DNA from 2 places in the Paenibacillus hunanensis genome. Region 1 is predicted to be linked to the other one. Evidence: a T-box and tRNA genes for the amino acid it is inferred to sense, from the RefSeq annotation. Region 1 holds a T-box; the other holds one or more tRNA genes.
What was found. A T-box is a leader RNA that pairs with one kind of tRNA and senses whether it is charged. The one in region 1 lies ahead of SK066_RS11075 (glutamine--tRNA ligase/YqeY domain fusion protein), so its partner is inferred to be a tRNA-Gln.
Positions count from the first base shown of each region.

Region 1 (15,771 bases):
ACAGCCTTGCCGATATGAGCCTGCTGACGAGCAGTACGCGGTAATGTCTTGTGCATCTTTTTGTACACATAGCGGGTAAAGCCGGAGCAGTCAAAGCCTCGTGTGCTTGTTCCACCCATTACATACGGTGTACCCATTACTTTGGAAGCCTGGGTTTTAATTTCGCTTTTAAATGTTGCTGTGCTGGCTGAGGCGCCGGTTGGTTGTGCCGTGCAGATGACAGCAGCAGCCAGCAGAGACAATATCGTTTTCTTCAAAAAAATACTTCTCCCTTCGGTGCTTGCGGAGTTGATTTCAAGGAGTCCAGGGTACTGACATCAATATGTATTGCCCAATCCCGTATGTGACCACCCGCTGCAAAAATAATGTCATGTCCAGAACGTCAACATTGATCCGTTTCATTTATATGGTCGGTATATGACTTGAGTGAAAATGAAACACTTATTAAAATTTTGTAACCTTTATCACCTTAAAGCATTTTGGGTAGGTTTGTCAAATATCGCCGCAATGGATCCCATATGAAATATAGGTACATTTCCGTATTTGTGCACATAAGACCTATTTTAGACTACCAGTCATTCTACACTTTCGCAACTTTACGTATTTGCGAAGCCTTTTTGAATGCAAAAAATCCTGCTACACCGACAGGCATAACAGGATAAAGCTGGATGATATAATAAAATATGAGATTAAGTTTAAAGGATAGAGTGTGCTAACGAGGCTCACATTTATAGCCGTAAAAGCTTATTTGCGGAAGCGAACCTGCTCTTGAATTGCATAGCGAATAATATGGTTACGATGCTGCTCCTTGATATCGCTATACTTAAGTGCAATCTTGTAACGCTGATCATCCACCTGGTTCATATACACCAGATCAGCCTTGAAAGGCAATGGCAGCTCGTTATCCCCTTTATACAGATAGAGTGTGCCTGTATAGTTGTTATATTCAATCGGCTGACGGCTATAAAAGGACAGTCCACCACCACTAATATCATGCGTGTAGATTTGTAATTTTAGCTCTTCATCCATCTCAGATACGTTGAGATCACAGCGAAGTGACGAGCTGATCCGCAAATAATCACGGTTTTGAATTTTAATAATTTCTTCTACAGCCGGGCTTTTCAAATGAATCTGAAATTGATCGGTGTTCGCCCGTGTAATCTTCGTACGGAACTGGTATTTCATCTTATTATTGCCTATAAAAAAGGCAAACACTTCTTTTTTCATCATTTCACTAAGTGGTAGCTTTTCGTTCGCTGAGGACATATGATCAAGTCGTGTAATATCAGCTAACGTGATCACCTCTTCATCGAAGGCTTCTACGCGACCGACGAACATATTGCCTTCGTCATCTTGCACATCCAGATACTGATTAGCAAAAATATAATTTTGCAGTTTCATTAATGTATTCCCCCTATTTATAACATGCCCGAAAGACCCCATCTTATACGCCCGGACAACTGTATCTATAAAACGCATTAACTGCATTGCCGTCTACAAATGAAGTCCGATTGCGAACACATGCTACTGCTTCGCCTCTGTATCACTTATATAAGGTAGTGAATATTTTAAACCAATAATAACACAAAAGTCCTAATAAGCGAATATATAAATTGTCGAATTTTGGTTAAAAAGAACCAGTTTCAAATTCGATTTTGTTGGACATCTTACATGATATATTTGTAAAATGTTAAAAACAATTCCTCATTCATAGTCTTCTCGTTCTATTTATATGTGTATATTGTTAAAAAAGGATGATTTCCCCATCTATTGGACTAATCGATTCGTCTAAAAAATAGTTCTATCTGGTATTGTTTCGCCGTTAAAGGAAGTATTTGTTTACAATTCTGTTGTTACCTTGTACTGATTTTTCATGGAGCATTTTCATAAAAAAAGCTCCTTCATCGATTAATGATGTAGGAGCTTTTCTTTAAAATAGAAGATATGAATATTGGAAAGTCGAATTGTATGTCAAACCAGTCATTGTCATTGAATATAAACGGGTTGGATGCAGATCAGCTTATTTTATTGTTTTTATTACTCTTATATAGCTGCTGTCTGTTCGTCACGCTCAGGCGGCGCTACAGGCTTACTCATACGCGAGCTGTCAAAACGCAATACACGCATTGCATTCAATACCGCAAGCAGTGTCACACCCACGTCGGAGAATACCGCTTCCCACATCGTCGCAATTCCGAACGCACCGAGCAATAGAAATACAGCCTTCACACCGAGCGCGAAAATTATATTTTGCCATACGATACGCCGTGTACGGCGAGCAATCTCAATCGCTACAGGCAAGCGTGATGGCTCATCATTCATAATGACCACATCGGCTGCTTCAATCGCAGCATCTGAGCCCAGTCCTCCCATCGCTACGCCGATATCCGCGCGTGCTAGCACCGGTGTATCATTGATACCGTCACCTACGAAAATAATCTTCTCACCGCGTGCCCGTAGTGCGTCCAGGCGCTCCAGCTGCATAACCTTATCCTGAGGGAGAAGCTCGGCATGTACTTCATCTACACCAAGCTGTCTGCCTACCGCTTCACCTGTCTGACGGGTATCACCGGTCAGCATAATAACACGGCGGATGCCCTGCTGCTTGAGCTGATGAATGGCAGACGCTGCATCGCTCTTCACCTCATCAGAGATGACGATCGTACCGGCAAACTTGCCATTCACCGCCACATAAACCACTGTTCCCCCAGATGAATCCGGTGCTGCCTCAATGCCTTCACGCTGAAGCAGGCGATAATTCCCTGCTAGCACCTGTTGTCCATCCAGCTTCGCTTCAATCCCATACCCCGCTGCTTCACTATATTCCGTCACACGCGACTCATTCCATGTTCCCTGATACGCGTTGCGAATCGACTCTGCAATTGGGTGACTGGAATGCAGCTCGGTATGTGCAGCGATGTCGAGCAGCTGCTCCTCGGTAAATCCTGTCGCTGGACGAATAGCCGTAACAGCAAACGTTCCTTTGGTTAACGTACCTGTTTTATCAAATACAACGTATTTTACATGATTCAATGCTTCTAGATAGTTACTCCCCTTGATCAAAATACCGTTCTTAGACGCCGCACCAATACCACCGAAAAAGCCTAGCGGAATCGACACAACCAGTGCACATGGACAGGAAATGACAAGGAAGACAAGCGCACGATAAATCCAATCACTAAAGGTCGCTCCATTTAACAGCAGTGGTGGAACGATCGCCAGCAATGTCGCAATAATAACGACTGCTGGTGTGTAGTAACGAGCAAAACGGGTGATGAACTTTTCTGTCTGTGCCTTTTTGCTGCTTGCATTTTGGACAAGCTCCAAAATCTTCGATACGGACGACTCGCTGAAAATACGCTCAACCTCCAGCGTGAGCACACCGTTTTTATTAACAAAGCCAGCCAGCACCTCGCTGCCTTCCTTCGCTTCTCTCGGTACAGACTCCCCCGTCAATGCTGAGGTATCCAGCATCGAGCTGCCTTCAACGACAATCCCGTCCAAAGGCACCTTTTCTCCCGGACGAATAACGATCCAATCACCGATACGAATCTGCTCTGGCGATACCTGACGAATCCCTTCAGCCGTTTGCACATTGGCATAATCGGGACGAATATTCATCAGCTCCGCAATCGAGCGACGTGAACGCTCCACCGCCGCGCCCTGGAACATCTCACCCAGCTGATAAAAGAGCATAACCGCTACACCCTCTGGATACTGTCCGATCGCAAAAGCACCAATCGTCGCCACTGACATTAGGAAATACTCGTCAAACACCTGACCACGCGCAATATTGCGCAGCGCCTGCCATACGATATCACCACCTGCGATAATATATGCGAGTAGAAATACAGATAGCTCTAATACAGGTGGCATCGGCAATAGCAAGCCTGCTACCATGAACACTCCGCCGCCGAGTAAACGGAACAGCAGCTTGCGTTGATGTCCTCCATCATGACTGTGCGTGTGACCCGCATGGTCGTGTTCGTGGGCGTCTTCATGCTGGTGATCTGCATGTTCATAGGGATGCGTTATGTGTGCATTCGATGTTGAAGTATGTCCGCTAGCTGCTGCGGATGATGCGGCAGCTTGACCTGTGAGGGCTGAATCAGAAGTAGCCTGTGTTGATGTGCTGGCTACTTTACCGATTGCCGGTACTGGCTTGATACGGACACGAATATGAGGCTCGATGCGATTCACGGTTCGCATCGCTTCACCAGCAATATGCTCGGCCTCTGTTTCGTTGGCTTCAAGCGTAAGCGTTTTGTTGACGAAATTGACGGAGCACGATGACACGCCTTTAATTTTGCCGACACCGTTTTCTATTTTCATAGCGCAATTGGCACAGTGAAGCCCATCTAGTGTAAGTTCACGCTTGCTTAATGCGGTGGATTGGCTCATGGTGGTTACCTCCTTTAGATTGGATGGTGGATTGAAGTAAACGAATGTAGTAGGTTTATACATTACGTAATTTATAAAATTAATACATGAGTAATTGTTCATATGTTATTACCAGTATAGTCTTGTTGAAGTTGGTTGTCAAAAGAATACGGTGAGGAATTTCTGTAAATTGTGACGGGTGAAGTATGTATGAGAGACGCTCTGCTCTGGCAAGCAATAAAGGAATCATTCAAGTGGAGTGATAGCCAAGTGAATCGGCAGGAATCTATTGGATTTGGAATGAAGCTAGATTCTCGCTTCTGAGAAGTGGATTGCCGTATTTCAAATTCAAAGCCTTTAAAATTTTCAAATTCGTGCTTTATAACGACTTAAAGTATCATTGTGAATCTAAAAAAAGTCCTGTTCTAATGAGAACAGGACTTTTTGAGGTTCAAGCTTGCTTGCTTTTTAGTTTGTTTGTATCAAGTCCAGTAATATAGGTTGCAAACGGCTTATGAAAATATTAGCTGAGCAATATCGTTTCTAAAATAGGTAAACAGTTATTATACTTCATGCGGTATGCAACACAAAATAGTAGCTATCCAAAATCGCATAGTATTATTAAACCCTATTTTATAAGCCAATTATTGGGAATGAACCTCGCCTATGTGCTATTGGAATGTGCTTGCGATTAATCATTACACGATAGACAATAAGCATCAGCTTGTCCGATTTTGATTACTAGTTCCATTATTCGCGTTGTTCATTGTATAGTGTCATTCCTACATGATTCATTACTGTTTTATCACCGTTATTAGTTTATGGTCATTAGTCTTTACTGCCTTCACTATTCGTACTACCTTTACTGCTCTTAACATCCTTACTACCTTTACCACCCTTCCACGAATCCTTTAGCGAAACGACCAGATTATAGACTGGATGGTCTGCTTGACTGTAGCGACTATCTTCGTAAAAATAGCCATGCCGCAGAAATTGGTAGTGGGTGTTGGCTGCTGGTTGGCTCAGGGCTGGCTCGGCAAAGGCTTGAGTGATGATTTGGCGTGAATGAGGATTAATTCGGTTAGCCCAGTTGCTCGTATCGGTTGTTGGATCAGCCGCTTCTTCATCTAGCAGTAAACGGTCATACAGATGTACCTCAACAGCAGCGGCATGTGTCGCTTCTACCCAGTGGATGGTAGATTTTACTTTACGAGCGTTAAAGCCACTACCACTTTTCGTTTCGGGATCGTACGTGCAGTGTAGCTCAATAAGCTCGCCCTTTTCGTTATAGACGGCATGCTCACAGCGGATAAAATAGGCTCCTTTGAGTCTTACCTCCACACCTGGGGAAAGGCGGTGAAAGCCGCGTTCAGGAACATCCATATAGTCCTCTCGTTCAATCCAGATTTCACGTCCAAATGGGAGGCTACGCTCTCCGAGACTTTCGTTTTCAGCATTATTTTCGACGGTTAGCCATTCGATATGATGCTCAGGATAGTTGGTAATGACTACCTTGAGTGGCTTGAGTACGACCATAGCGCTAATCGCGCGTGGTTTAAGATTTTGACGAACAGCATGCTCCAGCATACCGATGTCGACAGTGCTACTTGTACGGATCATACCGATTTCACCAAAAAAGGTGCGAATACTTTCCGGTGTATAGCCTCGGCGACGTAAGCCTTGTAATGTGGGTAGCCGCGGATCATCCCAACCATCGACATGCCCTCCACTAACTAATTCACGTAAATAACGCTTGCTCGTCACCGCTCCTGTAATATTCAGACGACCGAATTCGCGTTGCTTCGGCGGCTCACTCACATCCAGCTCTGTAAGCACCCATTCATAGAGCGGACGATGCTCCTTGAATTCAATCGAGCAGAGCGAATGTGTGATGCCCTCGATCGCATCTTGAATCGGATGGGCAAAATCATACATCGGATAGATGCACCACATCGTGCCTGTACGATAATGTGGAGCATGAATGATGCGGTACAATACGGGATCGCGCAACGTCATGTTCGATGATCCCATGTCGATCTTCGCACGCAGCACCTTTTCGCCTGCTTCGTATTTTCCGTTACGCATGTCTTCGAATAATTGCAGATTATGTTCGACACTACGCTCACGATACGGACTATCCGTCCCTTTTTCCGTTAAAGTGCCTCGATATCGAACCATCTCATCTGGCGACAGATCGCATACATACGCTTTGCCATTCCCAATCAAACGTTGTGCAGCCGCATAATATTGCTCGCCATAATCGGAACCATAATGCAGCGGTGGCTTATAACCGAGCCACTCCATGTCGCGTACAATGGCATCCACATACTCCTGATCTTCCTTGAGCGGATTCGTATCATCCATCCGCAGATGAAAGGTTCCGCCGAATTGCTCAGCAAGCCCGGCATTCGTTGTAATGGCAAAGGCACTGCCAAGATGCAGATATCCGTTCGGCTCGGGTGGGAAGCGAGTCGCCATTTCGCGACTGAATACTCCTTGCTCCAGATCCTCCCGAATGATTCGGCTTATAAAATTTTCATTGGTGTGTATAGTCGTCATAGACGTAACCTCCTGTGATCATCATTGAGCTTTCATTCAGGCGTGTTGTAGCTCGCCCATTTTGTTCAAAGCAACAAAAAAATCCCACCCCCAAGACGAATGTCTTGGGGACGAGATTATGATCGCGGTGCCACCCCAGTTCACGACTACATCACTATAGCCGTCTTTTCAAGTACGCCGTCATATGCCATTGATACAAGCAATTATGCCGGTTATACCCTGGCTCTGTAACAGGAGCTCCTGTCGCACCATCCCCGCTATACGGTTCCGATGCGCTGCTCAGAGGCTTGTTTCAAGCAACGGGTCTTTGCTCCTTTTCAGCTACCGGAGCTCTCTGTTAGAAAGACGCGTGTTGCTCTACTCTTCTCGTCATCGCATTTGATATTGGACTGATTTTAGCATCTTGTCCTGCATTTGACAATATCTTCATTCGCAACGATGCAATTCAGGATTGCAGCTGATAGCTAGCATCATCTTATGCCTGCGAAGTTGCTCCGCACACTGGCTATACCATCAACCGTGTACTGTTACCCGACTATCAGTAGCCATACATACAGACCTAGCAGTGTGAAGAACAGCGTTGGTATCGTCAAAATCAAGCCAATTCGGAAATACGTTCCCCACGAAATGCGAATCCCCTTATTGCCCAGCACATGCAGCCATAGCAGTGTCGCCAGTGAACCGATTGGTGTGATTTTCGGCCCCAGATCGGAACCGATCACGTTCGCATAGATCAACCCCTCCTGAATGATGCCCTGTGCACCAGACGAGTGAATCGAGAGTGCCCCAATCAGCACGGTCGGCAAATTGTTCATTACCGAGGACAGGATCGCTGTCATGAAGCCCATGCCCATCGTGGTCGCAAATAGTCCATGCGCCGAAAATGCCTGAATCCAGTTTGCCAGAATCTCGGTCAGTCCAGCATTACGCAGACCGTACACAACGACATACATCCCAATTGAGAAAAAGACAATCGCCCACGGCGCATTACGAATAACTTCACGCGCCTGTACAACTGTACTGCGATTCGCCATAATCAGGAAGAAAATCGCAATCGCACCCGCCACGACCGACACGGGAATTTTCAAAAATTCACTTACAAAGTATCCGATCAGCAGCAAGCCCAGCACCCACCACGATAATCGAAACAGCTTCGGATCGCGAATCGCCGCTACCGGAGGCTTGAGCTGACTTTCGTCAAAGGTACGTGGAATACTTTTGCGGAAGTATATATACAGCACACCAATACTTGCAGCCAGTGCAAATAGATTCGGCACCAGCATCCGGCTAGCATACTGCATAAACGTCACGCCAAAATAATCCGCCGATACGATATTCACCAGATTACTCACCGTCAGTGGCAATGAGGTCGTATCCGCAATAAAGCCCCCTGCGATAATAAACGGAAACACATACTTTTCTTCCAGCTTTAGCGCTCTCACCATAGCGAGTACGATTGGGGTGAGAATAAGCGCGGCACCATCATTCGCGAATAATGCCGATACGACCGCTCCGAGCACCGAGATGTAGATAAACATCCGCACTCCATTGCCATGTGACAGGCGCGCCATATGAAGGGCAGCCCATTCAAAAAAACCGATCCGATCGAGCACGAGCGAGATAATAATAATCGCAACAAAGGCAAGCGTTGCATTCCAGACGATGTCGGTTACATCGATCACATCCTGCCAGCCGACCACACCGGTCAATAGCGCCACAGCGGCACCGCCACACGCCGACCAGCCGATCGACAATTGACGCGGCTGCCAGATCACCAGCGTTAGCGTCAATACAAAAATCACAATTGCAAGTACAGTTACTACCACGTTGACATCCTCCAGACCATCTGTCACTCTTCCATATATGCTTTTGCTAGTACCGTGTACATCCAGCTTAGTCATCCAGCAAGCATAGAGTATGACATGTTGCTTCAAATCCTCATGTTCAAAACCTGCTATTATTTTCTATTTTACCAGCTTGAAATTACCCGATCATCCAAACGATCATGCAGGCAAGTTCAAGTATATCGCATAATGCTTGAAATGCGTCTATCCGTTTAAAGGAGACGGCACACTTCATACACTATGCTATTATTTACATCCTAAATGCACTGCCTTGAATCAGCAATGTTAAAATTATTATGATTTCCCAGTATTATAGTAGGCACAGTCGTACAGACCAAGCTTATGACTGTGCCTGCGGAAATATATAGTACAAACGATAGAGCAAAAAGTTAACCGGTTGCCATATACGTTAAAAAGTAGGATTATTCGCAGATGAGGACGGTTCACTCTGACCGCAACTGACAAACTTGTCAAAGTTACTTAGTAACTCCTCGCGCCCAGGCAGATGACGAAGTACAGCTTGAATATGTGGCTTATCCTCAATATTGAGCGAGTAATAGACCCACTGACCACGACGCTCTTCCTTTACGATCCGATGGGATTTGAGCTTGCGCATATGCTGACTGATGCCCGGCTGCGAAATATCAAAAATTTCTACAAACTCACACACACACCATTCTCGTTCCTGTAACAGCGCAAGCATCATCAGGCGATTTTTATCTCCGAGTAGCTTCATTTGCTCGGCTACTTCCTCTATATGATGCATTGCCGATACGGCGACTTCCATTTTCATTGTGCTTCCTCCCAGTTACTCTGATGCTACAGAGCAGGATCAATCATCAACCATTTACTACTGCTGATCCAGGTCGATACTCCAGTCATTTGTAAGAATATCGTACAGCAGCCGCAGGCTAATATGATCTGATTGTACATAATTGGCGGCGTATCGTCACAGTTTAATATAAGAATATACTTATAATTCGATAAAAGATAGCAATGTCCTAATTTTCTGTTATTTTGCCCGATATCATTATCAGTGCTACAAGATGAATAACAAGAATTAGGACGGGATGGGCTGAAGGCTTTTTTATTTTTAGAACAGGCGAGCTTCGCTTATCCAGTAAGCCTTGCTCGTGAACATTTGAAATGCTGAACGTCTTCCCTATTCTTTTATTTTAAATTAAACTTTAAAAAAATCCGCTATTCGTAATCACAACGATTTTTGGTATAATTACATTACGACGTTATACGAGGAAGGTGATTTTCGTGAAGCAGGAAGCCTTGATTGAAGAATGTGGCCACTGCCTGAATGCTAATGAAGCTTCACAGCAGGAACTTGCTCGTATCAAGCAGGAGCTGGTCAGCGACAATACGGCTTTGTCGATGGCAGAAATGTTCAAAGCACTGGGTGATCCGACACGGGTGCGCTTGATCTACGCGCTACTCCAACAGGAGCTATGTGTGCACGATATATGCGAAGTGCTGGATATGACACAATCCGCTGTTTCCCATCAGCTACGATATTTACGCAATATGCGTATCGTGAAGCCACGTAAGGTAGGCAAAACGGTATTTTATTCGCTGGATGATTATCATGTAGAAGAGATTTTCAAGCAAACGTATCAGCATTTGAATCATAATTAAGCAGCTTATGTTATAGGGATAGCCGCTAAAAAGTATAGTTATGCACAACAAAGCTCCAAAGCACGGTTCATCCATGCTTTGGAGCTTTTCTTGTGGTCGATGACCACTCATCTAATGCTCATTGGTGGTGCAGGCGATCTCTGGTGTTTCAAGCTGAATCGTGACATGTCCAATGCCGTATTGTCCTTGTAGCAGTGTACGTGCTGCCTGTAAAATAGCGGTTCCTTGCGACATATCGCTAATGCGCAGATGGCAGCTCAGCAGCGGAAGCTCCGAGGTGAGCGACCATACATGCAGATCGTGCACACCGAGCACATGCTCGATGCCTTGCAGATCGGCTGTCATCTGTGTGGTGTCGACGTCGACTGGCGTACCCTCCATCAAAATATGCACTGAATCTCGTGTCACCCGGTACGCGCTAATCAATACGAGTACCGCAACGATCACACTGGCGATCGGGTCAGCCAAGTTCCAGCCGAATGCCATAATGAGTAGCGCTGCTGCGATGGCCCCTACCGAGCCAAGCATATCGCCCATGACGTGTAATAACGCACTGCGCATATTGAGATTGCTAGACGCTCCCTCACCCTTCATCAATACATAAGCCGCCGCGATGTTCACAAGCAGTCCGATGATCGCAATGATCAGCATCCCTGTACTGGCTACACCTGGTGGCTGACTAAACCGCTGAAAAGCTTCCCAGAAAATGTACAGTGAGATCACAACAAGAGCAATCCCGTTAATAAAGGCAGCCAGCACTTCAAAGCGCTTGTAGCCGTACGTTTTGCTATTACTCGCCTTCCGCTGTCCCCAGATCATCGCCAGCAAGCTAAGCCCCAGCGCCGCCGCATCGCTCAGCATATGTCCGGCATCAGAAAGCAAAGCAAGACTGTTCGTAACAAAGCCACCGATCACCTCCACAATCATGAAGCCAGCGATCAGGAAAAAGGCAAGGGTGAGCGACTTTTTGTTGCTCGTGTGGGCATGGGAATGACTGTGACCGCCATGACCGTGGCTATGGCTATGCTTATGTGCACCTTTGCCCGAGTGTGTGTGATTGTGGTCATGGTCGTGATCGTGTGGGTGATTATGGTTGTGGTTGTTCGTGGTATGGGATGACAAGTGGATCAACTCCTTTATAGGTGTTTTTTATTTTTAACATATGAGCAATTATTCATGTGTTTAGTATAAAAGATAGGTTAGAGGGCTGCAACTATGAATTATGTAGAGATATAAATAGAGTTAATTGTTAATTTTAATAAAATGGTTATTTTTAGCAGCACGGCTATTCACTTCTGTATGGTAAGTAGCACAGACTTTTAAGCCATGAGCCAGTACCATAATGAAGTAATACTAAAATGGTCTCAATGATTCCTTTATAGAATTGGTAATAACTTCAATTAGAACATCAGGTAATCTTATATATCCAGGGAATTTATCGGTTTGTTCGTCTCTAATATCACTATAGGAAATATCAAAAAGAATTTTACCTACCGTATCAACTTCTACTTCTATTTGCCAAGTCATAGGAGAAACTTCGATTTGTTTAAAATTATAATCTATAAATACAGAAGATTGTGCAATCAGTTCAGACAACAAGGTGTCTATTACACCTTCGATAAGTGCTTTTCGATCCCTATATATTTTAGCATAGGTTGTAACATCCAATATCCAATCCATTACGGTCTCCTTTAAGTGATTTTTGAATAAAATTGTCCCATGATGAATTAATAGATATTTACCATATATATATGCTGTTGAAAGTATATCTATACTTGCTATTCTACTTTTTTTCTTGTTATGGCGTAAATAGCAATGGATATCTGGCCTACACTATTGTGTAAAAGAAGGATTAAAAAGAAAAACTTGAAGACAAGTAAAATACTAATCCTCAAATCTATCTACTATTATAAAATTACAGTTTACAAATTTAAAGCTGAAGCAGTATATCAATATATCTAGTATGGTTATTTTTTTATATATTGTGTACATAATATGTATTTTATTGTAATAATTAGCATTAGATAGATTATATATGTTATTATTGGGTTGTACATGTACATATTAGTTAATTACTTAGGAGGCATTTATGAGAACGTTATCTTTAAGAGCTTTTAAAAAAGTGGCTTTGTTTACATCTGCTGCTGTGTTAGCTTTCTCTTTTGGCATTCCTTCTATGTCAGCTGCTTCAACAGAATCTGAGCAAAATATAGTGGCAAAAGCATATCCAACATTATCTTCTAGTAATGTTGGTACAAGCTATACACAATTAGGTGGACAGTATGCCATTTTCACAGCGCTTAACGGTCCTGTTTCTTTTTCAGTAGATCAAAATGCTGCTAGTGGTACTCAAACTTTTACGATGACTTATCAAATTAGAGAGACAAAGAGTGGTAGAATTGTAGCCACACAATCTTTAAGCGGTAAAAGAGGAGGCAGTTCTCCAACAGGCAGCTTATATTTTGGTTCTATTGGAGAAGGAACCTATGCTGTTTATGCTAAGGTTGTAGGAACTTCAAAGGCAAGTGCTACTGTTCAAGTTTATGCAAACTAATAGTTAAAATAAAAAAGCGCTTTGATAGTCTTACTGTCAAGCGCTTTTTTGATGTATAAATATCTAAGCTACAAAATACATAATCTAAGCCCATACAAGAACTAATGTTTTTGTAAGAGGGGTCAACATGCAGATCGACTATACTAAGCTTTCTGATTACAAGATACTATGTGTGAATCTCAAATCTTTTACGCTCCGGTTGAAGCCGTCGAGCGAGGGCTTGACCGCCTCCATGATTGCTATTGTAGATGCTTTGACCTGCGTGATGGTGCTGTATTGGCTGTTTGCCTGCATTAAAACAATGCTATTAAAGCCAATAATTGGCGTCCCCACATGCATATTGCAAAAGCACCTTTCCGTTTACCAACCTTTATTTCGATCCCAAGCCAATACTACATCTAATCCAAACCCCTCACCGCCGCGAAGCGATATACACCACATCATCTTCCAGACGATCAGGCTGCTTCACACCAATCATCTGTACATGATCAAATATAGTTTCTAAACGAGTCTGAAACGCTTCCGAATGAGCTGCACTCCAAAATGAAATTACACCGCCGGGCTTTAATCGGTCATGCAGTAGCTCCAGACCATTTTGCTCGTACAAGCCATTATTAGAAGTGAATACCGTCCAATCCGGGCCATTATCGATATCGAGACAGATCACATCGAAGCGCTCGGTTGTCTGTGGCAGCCAATCCAGCAAGTCAGCATGAATCACCGATGCTTTCCGGTCAGCAAGGGCGTTGCCAGAAAAGGGCGCAAGCTCGCGCTGGTTCCATGCGATAATTCGTTCTTCGATCTCAATTACCGTCACCGCTCCAACGAATGGATGACGGACTGCCGCACCAAGCGAGTAACCGACACCCAGCCCACCAATCAGTACATGACAGCCTTCTTTTGCACATGCATCGACTGCACTGTCCACTAGCAGACGCTCAGACTCGCCATTGTATGTAGCCATAAGGAATGTACCATTGCTAATAATCTCATAATCGTTATTTCGACGCTGCAACTTCAATTCCCCACGCGCCGTAGTACAGCGCTCGATCGTTTCCGGTTGATTTAGATGCAACATATTCCCACCTCATCTTATTTTGAAATGTGTATATATTGGATGTATTGTAGCACAAATGTCAGCTGCTTCTCCAACTACTAGCAGCTCCCACACAAACGTTTCAAAAAGGGCGACCATATTTCATTTTTAAAAGTATACTCATACTCATACTCATACTCATACTCATACTCATACTCATACTCATACTCATACTCATACTCATACTCATACTCATACTCATACTCATACTCATACTCATACTCATACTGCATGATTTTCTGCGATTGATTCCTATATAGCAACAGCAGTATGTGTCTTATTCATGCGGCACATACTGCTGATTGATCATAATATAATATCGCATCGAAATAGAACCATTGATCATCATGAGCATGAATCATATCGTACATGCTATAACTACAATTAATAATCGTTCAGAAGACGTTATGCTTACTTAGCTTCCAGCCGATTCATATCCAGAGCTGGAATATCACTTATCCATGACTTCCATTACTATTACCACTACTCTCAAGTCCCCTCAAGCATGCACCGCATAGCGCTCTTCCTGCTCCACCCCGTCTGCCATCATCGGATGATCCATACGATACAACTGCCGATACCGCTCGGATGTCGCGTACAGCTGCTGATGTGATCCATGCATAATGATCTCACCCTCATCGATAAACACAATCTCATCCATCTGTTCTGCGCGTACCAATCGATGCATTACCCAGATCATCGTTTTGTCGCCCAGACTACCTAATATCGTATCCAGCAGCTCACGCTCTGTAGTCGGATCAAGTCCCACCGTAGGTTCATCCAGAATAACGATAGGTGTCTGCTGTAGCAACACACGAGCAAGTGCAATCCGTTGGCGTTCTCCACCGGAGAAGCGGCGTCCTGCTTCCTGCATCGGTGTGTTGTATCCAAGAGGCAGAGCTGCGATGAGCTCAGATAGTTTGGCAGCCTGCATCGCCTGCTGAACTTCCTCGGTTGTAGCTTCTGGACGACTGAGACGCACATTGTTAAGTAGCGTTGTATCGAACAGATACGGCTTCTGATTCAGTACCGCGATGAATCGGTGAATGTCCTGTGCCCACTGAGAAGCAGGCTTACCATGAAGCAATACCTGTCCGCTTGCTGGCTCGTAGGCGCCTTGAATGAGCTTGAGTAATGTAGATTTACCAGCACCACTTGGCCCGATAATCGCAATCTTTTTCCCTTGCTCAATCGTTAGATTCAGATTACGCAGGGCAGGCTCATGTTGACCCGGATACGTGTATTGTACCTGTTGCATTTGAATGGATGATGGAGATCGCGCTGATATTGAAGCTATAGATTGGACTTGCTGGATCGACTCTATAGCAGATGGAGACGTAACGCTATTGCTCCGCATTGCTGGCATGGCTGATCCTTCATTCCACTCATCATTCAACTTGTCTAATCGTGCTACTGATTCACCGTATGACGGAATACGCTGAATCGCATCGGTCATCGGTAAAAAGGCTTCGGTAAGCGGCAGCATCACGAGTACGCAGGCAGCCAGCAATGTTGCCTCCATGCTGCGACTTGCCACCTGTCCGGTTGCCCAGACTGCCGTTTGTGCAACGATGAGGCCAACGACCGTTTGTAGTACGAGGGCAGTATACCGTTTATGTCGACTCAGCTTACGCTCATAATGAGCTGCATCACGTTCTTGTTCGGCGTAGCGCTCGGCAAATTCATGCTGTCGG
Region 1 is NZ_CP139194.1:2,713,726-2,729,496, reverse strand. Features, by position in the region: gene SK066_RS11090 (C40 family peptidase) at 1-257, opposite strand, end outside; gene SK066_RS11085 (flagellar brake protein) at 745-1,401, opposite strand; gene SK066_RS11080 (heavy metal translocating P-type ATPase) at 2,044-4,401, opposite strand; gene SK066_RS11075 (glutamine--tRNA ligase/YqeY domain fusion protein) at 5,209-6,939, opposite strand; T-box leader at 7,043-7,321, opposite strand; gene SK066_RS11070 (arsenic transporter) at 7,467-8,765, opposite strand; gene SK066_RS11065 (ArsR/SmtB family transcription factor) at 9,193-9,549, opposite strand; gene SK066_RS11060 (ArsR/SmtB family transcription factor) at 10,068-10,427, shown strand; gene SK066_RS11055 (cation diffusion facilitator family transporter) at 10,539-11,555, opposite strand; gene SK066_RS11050 (hypothetical protein) at 11,781-12,107, opposite strand; gene SK066_RS11045 (hypothetical protein) at 12,517-12,981, shown strand; gene SK066_RS11040 (spermidine synthase) at 13,394-14,059, opposite strand; gene cydC (thiol reductant ABC exporter subunit CydC) at 14,577-15,771, opposite strand, start outside.

Region 2 (15,771 bases), 1.8 Mb from region 1:
GATCTACCCCTGTCCAGGATGAAGGTACGGTAACACGTACTGGAGGTCCGAACCCACGCACGTTGAAAAGTGCGGGGATGAGGTGGGGGTAGCGGAGAAATTCCAATCGAACTCGGAGATAGCTGGTTCTCCCCGAAATAGCTTTAGGGCTAGCCTCGGAAGATGAGTCGCGGAGGTAGAGCACTGATTGGGTGCGGGGCCCGCAAGGGTTACCAAGCTCAGTCAAACTCCGAATGCCGCAGACTTTATTCCGGGAGTCAGACAGTGGGTGCTAAGGTCCATTGTCAAAAGGGAAACAGCCCAGACCATCAGCTAAGGTCCCCAAGTGTGTGTTAAGTGGGAAAGGATGTGAAGTTGCACAGACAACCAGGATGTTGGCTTAGAAGCAGCCACCATTTAAAGAGTGCGTAATAGCTCACTGGTCGAGTGACTTTGCGCCGAAAATGTAACGGGGCTAAACACACCACCGAAGCTATGGCTTGATGCTTTGCATCAGGGGTAGGGGAGCGTTGAATTGAGGTTGAAGGTATACCGTAAGGAGTGCTGGACACAATTCAAGTGAGAATGCCGGTATGAGTAACGAAAAGATCAGTGAGAATCTGATCCGCCGAAAACCTAAGGGTTCCTGAGGAAGGCTCGTCCTCTCAGGGTAAGTCGGGACCTAAGGCGAGGCCGAAAGGCGTAGTCGACGGACAACAGGTTGAAATTCCTGTACCACCGAGAGCCGCTATGAGCAACGGGGTGACGCAGGAGGGTAGTGACGCAGGCTGATGGATGCCTGTCTAAGCAGTGAGACTTGCATGTAGGTAAATCCGCATGCTCTAAGGTCAGGCTGTGATGGGGAGCGAAAATTACAGTAGCGAAGGTCATGATCTCACACTGCCAAGAAAAGCCTCTAGCCAGGAAGCAGGTGCCCGTACCGTAAACCGACACAGGTAGGTGAGAAGAGAATTCTAAGGCGCGCGGAAGAACTCTCGTTAAGGAACTCGGCAAAATGACCCCGTAACTTCGGGAGAAGGGGTGCCCCGGTAGTGTGAATAGCACGAGGGGGCCGCAGTGAAAAGGCCCAAGCGACTGTTTAGCAAAAACACAGGTCTGTGCGAAGCCGCAAGGCGAAGTATACGGGCTGACGCCTGCCCGGTGCTGGAAGGTTAAGGGGAGTGGTTAGCGCAAGCGAAGCTATGAACCGAAGCCCCAGTAAACGGCGGCCGTAACTATAACGGTCCTAAGGTAGCGAAATTCCTTGTCAGGTAAATTCTGACCCGCACGAATGGCGTAACGATTTGGGCGCTGTCTCAACGAGAGATCCGGTGAAATTTTAATACCTGTGAAGATGCAGGTTACCCGCGACAAGACGGAAAGACCCCATGGAGCTTTACTGCAGCTTGATATTGAACTGGGGTGCGATTTGTACAGGATAGGTGGGAGCCTACGAAGAGGGAGCGCAAGCTTCCTTGGAGGCGCCGTTGGGATACCACCCTGATCGCATCTGAGTTCTAACCTGGTACCGTGATCCGGTACGGGGACCGTGTCAGGTGGGCAGTTTGACTGGGGCGGTCGCCTCCTAAAATGTAACGGAGGCGCCCTAAGGTTCCCTCAGAATGGTTGGAAATCATTCGAAGAGTGCAAAGGCAAAAGGGAGCTTGACTGCGAGACCTACAAGTCGAGCAGGGACGAAAGTCGGGCTTAGTGATCCGGTGGTACCGCATGGAAGGGCCATCGCTCAACGGATAAAAGCTACCCTGGGGATAACAGGCTTATCTCCCCCAAGAGTCCACATCGACGGGGAGGTTTGGCACCTCGATGTCGGCTCATCGCATCCTGGGGCTGAAGTAGGTCCCAAGGGTTGGGCTGTTCGCCCATTAAAGCGGTACGCGAGCTGGGTTCAGAACGTCGTGAGACAGTTCGGTCCCTATCTGTCGTGGGCGTAGGAAATTTGAGAGGAGCTGTCCTTAGTACGAGAGGACCGGGATGGACGCACCGCTGGTGTACCAGTTGTTCCGCCAGGAGCATCGCTGGGTAGCTACGTGCGGAAGGGATAAGCGCTGAAAGCATCTAAGCGTGAAGCCCCCCTCAAGATGAGATTTCCCAGTATGTAAGACCCCTTGAAGACGACGAGGTAGATAGGTTGGAGGTGGAAGTGCAGCAATGCATGGAGCTGACCAATACTAATCGGTCGAGGGCTTATCCTATCTTCTAAAATCGCGATGATTCGTTTCGGATTCAGTTTTCAGGTGATTAACCTGTAGCAAGAACGTTTGGTGATGATGGCGGAGGGGTTCCACACGTACCCATCCCGAACACGACCGTTAAGCCCTCCAGCGCCAATGGTACTTGGACCGCAGGGTCCTGGGAGAGTAGGACGTCGCCAAGCGAACAAGCAAGACTATGTTGTACCTTAAGGTTTTCAATGAAATACTTGGAAGCCTTACTTTATGCCGGTGTAGCTCAGTTGGTAGAGCAACTGACTTGTAATCAGTAGGTCGGGGGTTCAAATCCTCTCGCCGGCACCATTTTCTTTTAAAGAGAATAAAAGATGGTTATTGTGGCGGTCGTGGCGAAGGGGTTAACGCATCGGACTGTGACTCCGACATTCGCGGGTTCAATTCCCGTCGATCGCCCTTTATTTTCTTTCTACTATTGTAGGGGGTTAGCCAAGCGGTAAGGCAACGGACTTTGACTCCGTCACGCATAGGTTCAAATCCTATACCCCCTGCCATTTTCATTTTATATATGAGCCATTAGCTCAGTTGGTAGAGCACCTGACTTTTAATCAGGGTGTCGAAGGTTCGAGTCCTTCATGGCTCACCATTTGTTTTCTACAAATGTGTGAATAGTTTTACGTTGTAATATGCGGTCGTGGCGGAATTGGCAGACGCGCACGGTTCAGGTCCGTGTGGGCTTACCCCCGTGGAGGTTCGAGTCCTCTCGACCGCACCATATTATGCGGACGTGGCTCAGCGGTAGAGCATCGCCTTGCCAAGGCGAGGGTCGCGGGTTCGATTCCCGTCGTCCGCTCCATATAGATTCTTAGTAGGTGCCAGAATGGGCATAAAAGGAACGGTTTAATACTTCCTATATTCCCGATCGAAGGCGCTTTTGTTTTGGGTTTAAGGCTTGGATTGTTGCTTGTGGGTGGAATAGATGATGTTGTACGAATTGCATCATTACCCTGAATTCACATTGCTTTAAACCTTGACTTCCTGATCCGCGAGTGTCGTTCTATGGTAGAACTTCTATTTTACATGACCTATGGTTATGTAACTGGAGCTTGGGTTCGAATCCCATCACCCGCTTAATAAAAAGAGGCTGTTCTCATGTCATGTATGACGTTGAGAGCAGCCTCTTTCTGTATAGGTTAATGGTTTATTGTGCGATTATAGTGGATGATTGGATTACAGGTAAATAGCTTGATGCATTAGTGCTTTATGCAATAGTATTGATTTTTCAAAAGCATTTACTGAACAGTCTGTATCTGAGAGCTTAAAATAGGGATGAGTGATCGAAAATAGAAACGAGAGCTTGAGAATAGGGCGAATACCTGATAGTTCAGGGTTCTGGCCATATAAGCTCATTCATTTAAGACATAGTTATTTGAAATGTGATTGTTTTGGAAGTGTTCGTTTAAGATTTGTCGGCTAAGGTTTGATTTTTAATGTATGTTTGAATTTTAATATATCTTTATTAGGATTCGTTCGTTTTAGGGTTCCAATGAAGGAGCATACCCATCTGGGTGAGACCTGCACCGAAGCCATATAGGAGTAAGGTATTTCCTGTTGTTACTTTGCCATCTTCTATGCCCTGCTGAAGTGCGAGCGGGATAGAGGCAGAGGATGTATTGCCGAACCATTCTGCACTCGTTAATGTACGGGTGAAGGAAATGCCTGATTTTTCACAGATCGAATCGATCATTTTCAGGTTCGCGCTGTGTGGAACAAACCAGTCCACCTGGTCGGTTACGAGCTGGTTTCGTTCCAGCAGCTGACGTAATCCTTGTGGAACGGTGCGCACTGCCCATTTATAGACTTCACGGCCATTTTGATAAATGTTCCCGTTTCCTTCCATTGGTGTATCGTTAATCTGCGCAGAGAGATTACTACGGTATACATGCTGTCCCCCATTACCGTCACTATCCATAATCACATCGATAAAGCTTGGTTGATCTGCATCATATTCTATGAGAGCAGCTCCAGCACCATCACCAAACAAAATACAGGTGCTGCGATCGGTGTAATCCAGCGTTTTGGTCATGGTCTCACTGGCAATGACGAGAATTTTACGATGCATACCGGATGTGACGAGGCTATTTGCCATATGTAGGGCATATACAAAACCAGCACATGTGGCATTCAGATCAAATACACCTGCTTTGGTAATACCAAAATGAGCTTGAATCTGCGCAGCTACACTTGGAAATACATAATCAGCGGTTGTTGTCGCTACGATAATCAATTCGACATCATCGATGCTAACGGGATGGTGACTGAGCATATGCTGTACAGCCTCGATCCCAAGAGAAGAACTAAATTGGTCTGGAGCAGCGACTCTACGCTCTCGCATACCGGTGCGCTGGACAATCCATTCATCAGAGGTATCGACCAATTGCTCTAAATCTGCATTGGTCAGTCGTTTTTCTGGTACGTAAGTGCCAAGAGCCGTAATACGAGCTTTTGATGAAATCATCCGGGTCACCTCATTTTGTAGTTATATAGTCTGTTATTGCAGCTTGCTTGTATAGCGATAGAGCGAAAGTACCTTCATTTTATGATACGTGTACAGATAGGTTAGATGGAAGCATTAATTTAAAATTAAATGATTGTAAGTAGGAATTTAACTATTTTTAACATATAAAAATTGTTGGCTTCGGGCTTAGCGATAAAAGGCGCTCCGTGTAGCAGAAAGATTATAAGGTGTTGCGTTTAGTTGAGATTGTACGTATAACGCAGTAGAAAGAAAGAAAGAAAGAAAGAAAGAAAGAAAGAAAGAAAGAAAGATAGATAGATAGATAGATAGATAGATAGAGGCGAGCTAAGAAATTTAAGTAGTATCTAGTATTAGTACTTGGTACTAATTTTAGCAAATAGTTATATCAAAGTAAATACAAAAGAAAATACAAAAGACTAGTAGAGTTAGAGCAAGCAATAGTTTTCATTCCACGGATATGTAGATTAGTGTTTTATACAGGGGTGGTGTTTGTCTATATATATTTGTTTGTATATATCGAAGGCGCACATATTGTCTGTATATATTGAAGGCTCACATAAATACAGTTTGTTTGTACATTATCGTATTGTATGTATCAAAATCGGATTGTAAGTATCAAAGCAACACATGGAACTAAGTGTTGGATTAAAATAAAGTTGTATGAAGTAAAGTCATCTTGCATATAGAGTACATTGTGTACCTATAGTAGGGAATCAAATATCGTCCGGCGTGACATAGATTAGCAAAATGACATGTAACAACGTAGCGTATATACAACATGGAATCAATATAAATTTAATAGGAAATCAATCGTAGCGTGAAGCCTCGTTTCTGTTGGTGGCGTGAGAAAAGTCTGTTATGATGTTGGGGTGTGACAATGAGCTATCGATAGGCTATTTATGGAATGGAGGAGAATGGAATGGAAATCAGACAATTGAAGGAAGATGAATTTGAACAGCATCTGGAGTTATCGATGTATGCTTTTCAATATAAGCTAAATGAGGAAGAGACAGAGCGATCACGGCAGTTTTTTAAACCGGAGCGTGTATGGGGAGCTTTTGAGGATGGCATACTTCATGCTCAGTTGAAGCTATATCCATTCCAAACGTACATACAGCAACAAAGCATCGACATGGGCGGGATTGCTGGTGTAGCCACATGGCCAGAAAATCGTCGTCAGGGGCTCGTCGATCAGTTGCTTCGTCATGCTTTGCAGCTGATGAAGGAGCAGGGACAATCAGTATCCTTTTTACATCCATTTTATTTCCCATTTTATCGTAAATATGGCTGGGAGCTATATGCAGAGTATATGCAATATACGATTCCAACCGGCTTATTACCTGCGAAGGTGCAAACGGATGGTTACATCAAGCGTGGTGTGCGTGATATCGAGCTATTGCACTCACTTTACAGCCAGTATGCAAGCCAGTACAATGGTACGCTCGTTCGTGATACCGAGTGGTGGCAACATGCTATATTTCGTTCGGATGATACGCGTACAGCTGTGTATTACGCGGCAGATGGACAGGCTCAGGGCTATATCCTGTATAGCGTTTTAAATAAAGAAATGAATATTAGCGAAATTGCGTATACGACGCAAGAGGCACGCCGCGGATTATGGACGTACATTTCCAATCATGATTCGATGGTAGAGCATGTGAAGCTGAGAGCACCGCTGGATGATGGGCTTCCGTACCTGTTACAGGACCCGCGGATTGAGCAGCAGCGCGTACCTTATTTTATGGCGCGGATTGTAGATATGAAAGTATTTTTGGAGCAGTATGCTTTTGAAAAAGAAATCGCTGGTGAGCTGACGATTGAAGTGAGTGATCGTGTAGCCGATTGGAATGAAGGCGTATGGCGAATGGTATGGGATACTGATGGAAAGGCGACTGTGGAGCAGGTAGCTGCTGCTGAAGATTCCAAGCCATCCGCATATGATGTGCAGGTGAAGGCAGATATTCGCGTATGGACAGCGATGCTGATGGGTTACAAGCGTCCGACTGAGCTGGCTCGCTGGGAGCAATTACAGGCTGATGAGCAGGCGATCCAATTGCTGGAGAAGCTGATTCCGAATCGCGAAACGCATTTGATGGACTTTTTCTAAGATAGAGATTGAGGTTGTTTCAGTCTGATGTGATCTAGTCTGAATATGCTGGATATCTGGTATGTAGATATTCGGTGTAGAGGAGTAGATGAACTAGGCTTTATGGTTAATATAAAAGGTCTTTTTGCCAGAATACATGGGCTTGTTCATGAATATGAGGTGACTTTTTGGAGCCGATTATTGATGGTGAGCGATGTGTTGTTGTGGTGAAAAGGCCTTTTTGGATTGCAGAGGTTTAGAGAGGAGTTAGTAGAGATGTCGAGTGGACTTTAGTATATGAAGGAGATGATCTGAGTGATGGATATGTATAGGGGAAGGGGGATTTAGGCTCAGAGAGATAGAGAGGATGTTACGGAATCGTCTGCATAGTAGGGGGAATTATGGTACATTTATATTTGATGTTTAGCTAGCGGTTGTGGTACATTTTGCGACGGTATGTGGTATGTGGTATGTGGTATGTGGTATGTGGTATGTGGTATGTGGTATGTGGTATGTGGTATGTGGTATGTGGTATGTGGTATGTGGTATGTGGTATGTGGTATGCGTAAGAGAGTAGGCGATCCGTGCGAATAGAAAAAAATTGTGCATCGATGGGTACTTTGACTGGATGACTGGATGTTTAAAGAGCAAGAGTGAGTAAAGCTGAACTGTGGATGAATCGATCCTGTGTGTATAAAGCTTGAATAGATGAAGCTCTAGATTCGAATTGGAATGTACTAGATATGAAATGAGAAATAGAAGTAGAAATAAGTAAGATCAGAAAATCAAGCATTAAGAACCAAGAATCAACAACAAAAAACCAAGAACAAAAAACCAAGAACAAACACAAGGAATCAACAATCAAGCACGAGGAAAGGGAAAACAACATGAGTAAAACGCTTGTACTGGCAGAAAAGCCTTCGGTGGCGAAGGAGATTGCGCGGGTGATGGGAAGTCAGCAGCAGCATAAGGGCTATTTGGAAGGGCCGGCTTATATTGTGACATGGGCGCTGGGACATCTGGTTGGTCTGGCTGAGCCAGAGGATTATGATAAGCAGTATCAGAAATGGAATTTGGACGATTTACCGATTTTGCCGGATCGGATGCGGTTGAAGGTGCTACGGGAAAGTGCGCATCAATACAAAACAGTCCAGCATCTCATGAAGCGCAGTGATGTCGGCGCGCTTATCGTGGCTACGGATGCCGCGCGTGAAGGGGAATTGCTGGCTCGTTGGATTATACATATGGCTGGCTGGAAAAAGTCATTTCAGCGCTTATGGATATCATCGCAGACGGATCGTGCGATTCGTGAAGGCTTTAGCAAGCTACGACCGGGAAAGGAATTTGATCGTTTGTATGAGTCAGCACGTTGCCGGGCAGAGGCGGATTGGATGATTGGTCTTAATGTCACACGTGCGCTGACATGTAAATTCGATGCACAGCTATCCGCAGGACGTGTGCAGACGCCAACACTGGGGATGATTATGCAGCGTGAGCAGGAAATTCGCAGCTTCCGTTCGCAGGATTATTATACTTTGCAGATTGATCTGGGAGCATTCCAGGCACAGTGGCGTGGCAAACAAGGAGACGGCAGACTGTTCGAAGCACCACAGGTGCAGCAGCTTCAACAGAAGCTAGAAGGGAAGCAGGCTTCCATTCGCGAGCTGAAAAGGAGCGAGCGTCAGGAGCCACATCCACTGGCGTATGATCTGACCGAGCTACAGCGTGATGCGAATCGTCGGTATGGGTTTTCAGCCAAGCATACATCCAATGTGTTGCAAAAGCTATATGAGCAGCATAAGCTTGTCACCTATCCACGTACGGATTCGCGTTATTTGTCCTCGGATATGACGGATACGCTGAAGGAGCGTCTGACGAGTGTGGCGGTTGGTCCGTATGCACCGCTTGCGCGTCCATTGCTGCGTGGTGCATTGAATGTTACACGTCGTATTGTCGATGACAGTAAGGTGAGTGATCACCATGCGATTATTCCGACTGAGGAAACGGTACTTTTGAATCGTCTGACGGCGGATGAGCGCAAGCTGTACGATCTGATTGCACGGCGCTTTATTAGTTTATTTTATCCAGCTGCGCGTTATGATATCGTCCAGGTAACGATTGAAGCGGCAGGCGAGGTATTCCATGCAAAAGGCGTTACTGTGAAGGAGCAGGGCTGGAAGATTGTCTATGGGGAGCAGTGGCAGGATGATGAGGACGAGGAACAGGAATCGTCATCGGATCATAGGGAGCGAGTTGATGCGGTTCAGTCTTTGCCGGAGCTAAAGCAGGGCGAATCTCATATGATTCAGCGTACACTGGTACGCAATGGACGTACGCTGCCACCGAAGCGTTATACAGAGGCAGCGCTGCTATCACGGATGGAAAAGCATGGACTGGGTACACCTGCAACACGTGCAGATATTATTGAAAAGCTCGTATCCTCCGATACGATTGAGCGCAAGGGTAATTCGCTTCATCCTACCGGAAAAGGAACACAGCTGATCGAGCTAGTATCGCCTCAGCTACGCACACCGGAGCTGACCGCACGCTGGGAGGCTGAGCTAGAGCGGATTGCGCGAGGTCAGGGAAAACCGGAGCCATTTTTAAAGGGGATTCGCGAAATGGCTGCTTCGCTGGTAAGTGGAGTAAAAGCGAGCGAAGTGGAGTATAAGCCGCATAATCTGTCGCATAGTCATTGTCCAGATTGTGGCGCACGTATGCTAGAGAAAAAGTCCAAGCGTGGCAAGTTCCTGATCTGTCCGTCAGAGGACTGTGGATATCGGCGTTCCGCAGAAAAACAGCTGGCTAATCGTCGTTGTCCCCAATGCCATAAAAAGATGGAGATGAAGGATGGCAAGGCGGGTAAGTATGTGCAATGTCTCAGCTGCGGGATTACCGAGGTATTGAACAAGAATGGAGCACGTCCGGTGAAGAAACGGGAGCAGCAAAAGCTGGTGAAGCAGTTTGAACAGAAGGAGGAATTTGGCTCAAATCTGGGAGATCTGCTCAAAGCGGCACTGCAAAACAAGTCGGATGAAGCATAATATACAGAAAAATGTTAATTTATAGCTAGTATTGCTTGCATAGGCAAGCAGAAGCTTCGATTCAGGCAGGGATTTGACGATAAAAGTCGTATATATAAGCATCAGGGAAATGGAAATTCATTGGAGGGGACAGGGTACTGGATATCCTATAGATGAAGGGCTACTTCTCTGAGATAAGTTTTAGTTTGAATACAATGGCAATGCCCGTAATTAGAAGCATTAATTCCTATAGCTCAGAAGCATTAATTTAAAATAATTGGAAGATGGAATTCTAATTTCTGGATGATTCATAACAGGCGAATAGCCGATCACACGGGCGCTTCACATGGAGCGTCCTTATGGAGGTTAACATGAGCAAGACAATTGCAGATATTGCCCGAATTGCCGGTGTGGCGAAAAGCACCGTATCGCGCTATTTGAACGGTGGCTCGGTCAGTGTCGCCACACGGAATAAAATTGAGCAGGTAATCAAGGAAACAGGCTATGTACCGAATACGTTTGCCCAGAGCCTGAAAGCTAAAACAGCCAATATTATCGGCACGATCGTTCCTCGTCTGGATTCATTTGCGACCTCGCATACCTTAATGGGAATTGATGATCAGCTGCGTAATCAGGGTTGCCGTATGCTCATTACAAATACGAGTCAGGATATGAACCGGGAAATTGAAGCGATCTATGAGCTGGCTCGTCAGAAAATATCCGGTATTATTTTATTAGCTGCGCGTATTACAGAGGCGCATCTGGAGGCGATTCAGACTACGGATATTCCGGTATTGCTTGTCGGGCAGCAGCATGAGCAGATTCACAGCCTGATCCACAATGATTATGATGCAGGCTATGAGCTAGGGCGCTATGTACTGGATCGTGGGCATCGTCGTCTTGCATATCTGGGTGTAACCGAGCAGGATATTGCGGTAGGAGTACGCCGGAAGCAGGGCTTTGCACGGGCAGTAAAGGAAACGGGAGAATGCACTGTAGCTTATTATGAAACAAGCTTTCGGATGTCAGATGCACGTCAGTATGCGCTAAAGCTATTACAGGAGCCGTTAGATGCTACAATTATCGTATGTGCAACCGACAATATTGCGCTTGGAGTGATGAAGGCGGCGCATGAGCTTGGGATCGATATCCCTGCGCAGTTATCGATAACTGGATTCGGTGGCTATGATGTGACTGAGGTCGTTCATCCAGCCTTAACGACGATTCGATATCCCTATCAAGAAGCTGGTAAAATTGCTGCTCAGGACATCGTGAAGCTGGTGCATCGTCAGCATGTGCAAATGGTTACCGTGATGGACTACGAATTATTACAGCGAGAAAGCGTTGACAAATGCTGATAGCGGTTTTATAATAACTTTGGAATCGGTTCCAAAAAAACTGCAACCGGATACAAAATCGGATTTGAGGATGTATGCGATCAGCAGAGTTGGAAGCTATTCTAGGAATGTTTAATAAATGCTTTTGAATATGTTACACATACATGATGATCAACAACTGATCTCCAATAGGAATCAGTTGTTATTTCAAACAATTTGGAACCGGTTCCTAAATAGAATGTATACCTGATGTGCTTTCCCGTGTAATCGTGATTGAAGCATAGTGTGGAAAGAACAGAAAGAACGGCTGAATTTTAATAGGATTAGATGCTGGCATTTTACACGTAATATAGTTCAATTTAAAGTATAAATTGAATTGCAGAGGACGAAATTGTATATCAGTCTGGAACATAGATTGAAGTATGAAGTATAGCAGACGAGATAATAGATCAGGCTGTATCTAAACTGACATGTATTATTTTTTTAATCAAATTGGAACCGGTTCCTTTGATATGGAGAATACTAATGAAAATGACGAGAGAACAGAAATATCGACTACTAGAGAACGTTTCACCACAGGAGATCGAGCAGCTGCTACAGCAGAGTGAAGCTTCTCCGTGGCGTCAGCAGTATCATATTCAGCCCGCGATGGGGCTGCTCAATGATCCGAATGGATTTGCTTATTATGACGGGTATTACCATTTATTTTATCAATGGTTCCCACTCGGCACGGATCATGGCATGAAATACTGGTATCACCTGAAATCAACCGATCTGGTGAATTGGATCGATTGTGGAATCGGTGTGAAGCCGGGAGATTGGTTTGATTCTCATGGGGCATATTCCGGTAGCGGCATAGAGCATGAGGGCAAGCTATATCTGATGTATACGGGCAATACACGGGATAGTGAATGGCAGCGACATCCTTATCAGTGCATGGCGATCATGGAGGAGGAGGGGCATATCCATAAGCTGGAGGAGCCGGTTATTGCTAGCGTACCTGCTGGCTATACAGAGCATTTCCGTGATCCAAAGGTATGGAAGGATGGCGACTGGTTCTACTGTGTGATCGGCGCACAGCGAGATGATCTGACTGGCGCGATCGTGATGTATCGTTCACACAATATGCTGGACTGGGAGTTACTGGGCGAATTGCAGACAGCGCTTCCGCAGTTTGGATACATGTGGGAATGCCCGGATTATTTTGAAATGAACGGGCAGGCGGTGCTGTTGTTCTGTCCCCAGGGAGTTGCTGCTGAGGGAGAACAGTATCGCAATATTTACCAGTCTGGCTATATCAGTGCTGCACCACTTCAATTGCCTGAGCTAAAGCTGGAGCATGGCACATTTCGCGAATTGGATCATGGATTTGACTTCTATGCTCCGCAGACTGCGATCGGCCCGAAGGGTAGACGCATTCTGGTAGGCTGGATGGGCTTACCCGATACGGTGTATCCAACCGACAGTCATGGATGGGCGCATTGCCTGACCTTACCGCGGGAGCTTGAGCTGCGCGAGGATGGCGTGCTATTGCAACGACCGGTACAGGAGCTAGCATTACGGCGCGGGGAAAAGGCAATGTTTGCAGGTATCCTACACGAAGGACGCAGCAGCTATGTCGGCTTCGACGGTGTAGCGTACGAGCTGGATTGTCGCTTTGACCGGGCTTCCAATGAGATGGGCGCAGCGGCGAAAGCCTTTGGCATCGAGCTGCGAGTAGGAGAGCAGCAGCGTACGATCATTCGCTATGAAGCAGAGCATCGTCGCCTCATACTGGATCGTTCCGAAGCAGGACAGCCGCTCGCTGAGAATTATGGTACGACACGTAGCTATGAGCTGGAGCGTCCGCTGGAGCGATTGCAGATTTTCGTAGATGTATCATCGGTAGAGATTTTTGCAAATGATGGAGAGGCTGTATTTACGAGCCGGATTTTCCCAGAGCCAGAGAGTCGGGGCATTGTATTTTTCGCAGAGGCTGGACAGGTGAAGCTTCATACTGAAAAATGGGAGTATCCCTCCAGGCAGCAGTAATACATGTGCCGTAATGGCAGATATGGATATGAGAGGATGAATCAAGATGGCGCAAAATCATGAAATTGCCAATGAAGTACTGGAGGCTGTAGGAGGAAGGGAGAATATCGCTTCCTTCGCGCATTGTGCTACCCGACTTCGTATTATGGTCAATGACAAGGAAAAAATCGATCAGAACAAGGTCGAAAATATAGAGAAGGTCAAAGGAGCATTTTTCAACTCCGGACAATATCAGATCATCTTCGGCACAGGCACGGTGAATCAGATCTATGAGGAAATGGAAAAGATGGGTCTGGACGGCTCTACCAAGGAGGAAGTGAAAAACCAGGCGAAAAAGCAGGGAGGAAGCTTCCAGCGTGCGATTCGTACATTTGGCGATGTGTTTGTACCGATTATTCCGGTGCTCGTAGCAACAGGTTTGTTCATGGGTCTGCGCGGCTTGCTGACACAACCTGAAATTCTGGCGCTGTTCGGTATGACAAAGGAGACGATCTCGCCGAACTTCCTGCTGTATACGCAGGTATTGACAGATACAGCCTTTGCTTTCCTGCCAGCACTGGTGGCATGGTCGGCGTTCCGCGTATTTGGCGGTAGTCCGGTGCTCGGGATTATTCTCGGTTTGATGCTGGTTAACCCGGCGCTACCGAATGCCTATTCTGTGGCAGACGGCTCAGCGCAAGCACTTCGTTTCTTTGATTTTATTCCGGTTGTTGGTTATCAGGGTTCGGTTATTCCCGCATTCGTTGTGGGTCTGCTCGGTGCGAAGCTAGAACGCTTTTTACGTAAGCGCATTCCGGAAGCGCTTGATCTGATTTTGACGCCGTTTCTAACGCTACTTATTATGATCACACTGGGTCTGTTTGCGATTGGCCCGATCTTCCACTCGCTGGAAGAGGTTGTGTTGAATGCAACAACGGCTGTACTGAATCTGCCATACGGTATTGCGGGGATCGTGATCGGCGGTCTGCATCAGATCGTCGTGGTTACCGGCGTGCATCATATCTTCAATCTGCTGGAAATTCAGCTATTGGAGCGCACTGGAGCTAATCCGTTTAACGCGATTATCACCTGTGCGATGGCTGCTCAAGCTGCTGCTTGTCTGGCAGTAGGTCTGAAAACAAAAGACAAAAAGCTCAAAGCACTCGCACTGCCATCGTCACTGTCTGCATTCCTCGGTATTACTGAACCAGCGATTTTCGGTGTAAACCTGCGCTATATGAAGCCATTTGTGATGGGACTGATCGGTGGAGCGGCAGGGGGATTCCTGGCTTCGCTGTTCCATCTTGCGGGTACAGGCATGGCGATTACGGTGTTGCCAGGTACGTTGCTGTATCTGAATTCGCAGCTGCCGATGTACATTTTGTGTAATGGTGTAGCGATTGCAGTTGGTTTTGTACTGACCTGGTTGTTCGGGTTCAGTGATAAAATGCTGAACGATATGAAAATCTCGGGTAAATAAGAGTTTTCGTTTAGCTATAGAGGATAGCGTTCTATTTCTTGTAAAGCATGGCTGGAATGATGCAGTACTGGAATAATGCAGTATATGATGGGTATGGCTATATAGTAGTTCTACGCTATGCCGTATGGGTAAAGCTAATGTAGTGCAATATCGGGTGATCATGAATCGTATAATCACGAATGATGTATAATCGTGGATCGAAAAAGCAGGTAGCCGTGGAATTGAGGGCTACCTGCTTTTTGATGTGAATTTTTGCTATAGTAGGCATACAAACTACGATATGGAATCGGGATCACTCGCAGCATACATAGACGAATGAACCAGGGTAGAAGTGATGATCCAGCAGGAGCGGATACAATGACATTATGGAAGCAGTTGAAATACGCACAGCATCTAACGACACAGGAGCAGCATATAGTCGATTATATTGTCCAGCAGCCGCAGGCGGTATTTGATCATAATGCACAGCAGCTAGCACGTCTGACACTGACCAGTGCCTCAACGATTGTACGTCTATGCAAAAAGCTAGGCTTGAGCGGCTATCCTGATTTTCAATTAAAGCTGGCATTGGAATTATCACCAGAGCAGCGGCAATCGCTGGAGCCTTCACAGGATCAGAGAAGTGCAGAGCGACATTTGCAAACGATCTCGGGTGTATACGATGAAGCGCTGATCGAGACGCAGCGGATGTGTGTGCCAGCGGTGCTGGAGCGCGTGATTCGATGGATCGGCGAAGCAAGGCGGATCGATGTGTATGGAAGTGATAGCAATTATTATACGGCTGAGCTTGCCTGTGCGCGCTGGAACGAGATTGGACTAACCGCCATTGCGCAAAATAATGCGAATCATCATTATTTATCCAGTCCGCATATGGATTCGTCTACTTTATCATTTGTCATCTCGCATACTGGACGTAATCGCAGTATGCTGGACATTGCGCGTACACTGAAAAGGAATAACCGCCGTGTAGTAGCATTGACCGTAGAAGGCTCGCCATTATCCGAGCTATGCGATGATACATTGTACACATATGCACAGCGTCCGGGTATGCTGGGCAAAATGTATTCGATGATGTCAGCACAGTATCTATTTGATGTGCTGTATGCTGGAACGATAGCAGATCGGACAGAG
Region 2 is NZ_CP139194.1:962,671-978,441, forward strand. Features, by position in the region: rRNA gene SK066_RS03800 (23S ribosomal RNA) at 1-2,192, shown strand, start outside; rRNA gene rrf (5S ribosomal RNA) at 2,258-2,374, shown strand; tRNA gene SK066_RS03810 (tRNA-Thr) at 2,438-2,513, shown strand; tRNA gene SK066_RS03815 (tRNA-His) at 2,549-2,621, shown strand; tRNA gene SK066_RS03820 (tRNA-Gln) at 2,645-2,719, shown strand; tRNA gene SK066_RS03825 (tRNA-Lys) at 2,736-2,811, shown strand; tRNA gene SK066_RS03830 (tRNA-Leu) at 2,854-2,940, shown strand; tRNA gene SK066_RS03835 (tRNA-Gly) at 2,947-3,021, shown strand; gene SK066_RS03840 (ketoacyl-ACP synthase III) at 3,685-4,680, opposite strand; gene SK066_RS03845 (GNAT family N-acetyltransferase) at 5,624-6,811, shown strand; gene SK066_RS03850 (DNA topoisomerase III) at 7,678-9,834, shown strand; gene SK066_RS03855 (LacI family DNA-binding transcriptional regulator) at 10,185-11,171, shown strand; gene SK066_RS03860 (glycoside hydrolase family 32 protein) at 11,676-13,181, shown strand; gene SK066_RS03865 (sucrose-specific PTS transporter subunit IIBC) at 13,228-14,640, shown strand; gene SK066_RS03870 (MurR/RpiR family transcriptional regulator) at 14,998-15,771, shown strand, end outside.
Region 2: it has a tRNA-Gln gene. The T-box ahead of SK066_RS11075 (glutamine--tRNA ligase/YqeY domain fusion protein) is inferred to sense a tRNA for this amino acid. The anticodon was not compared.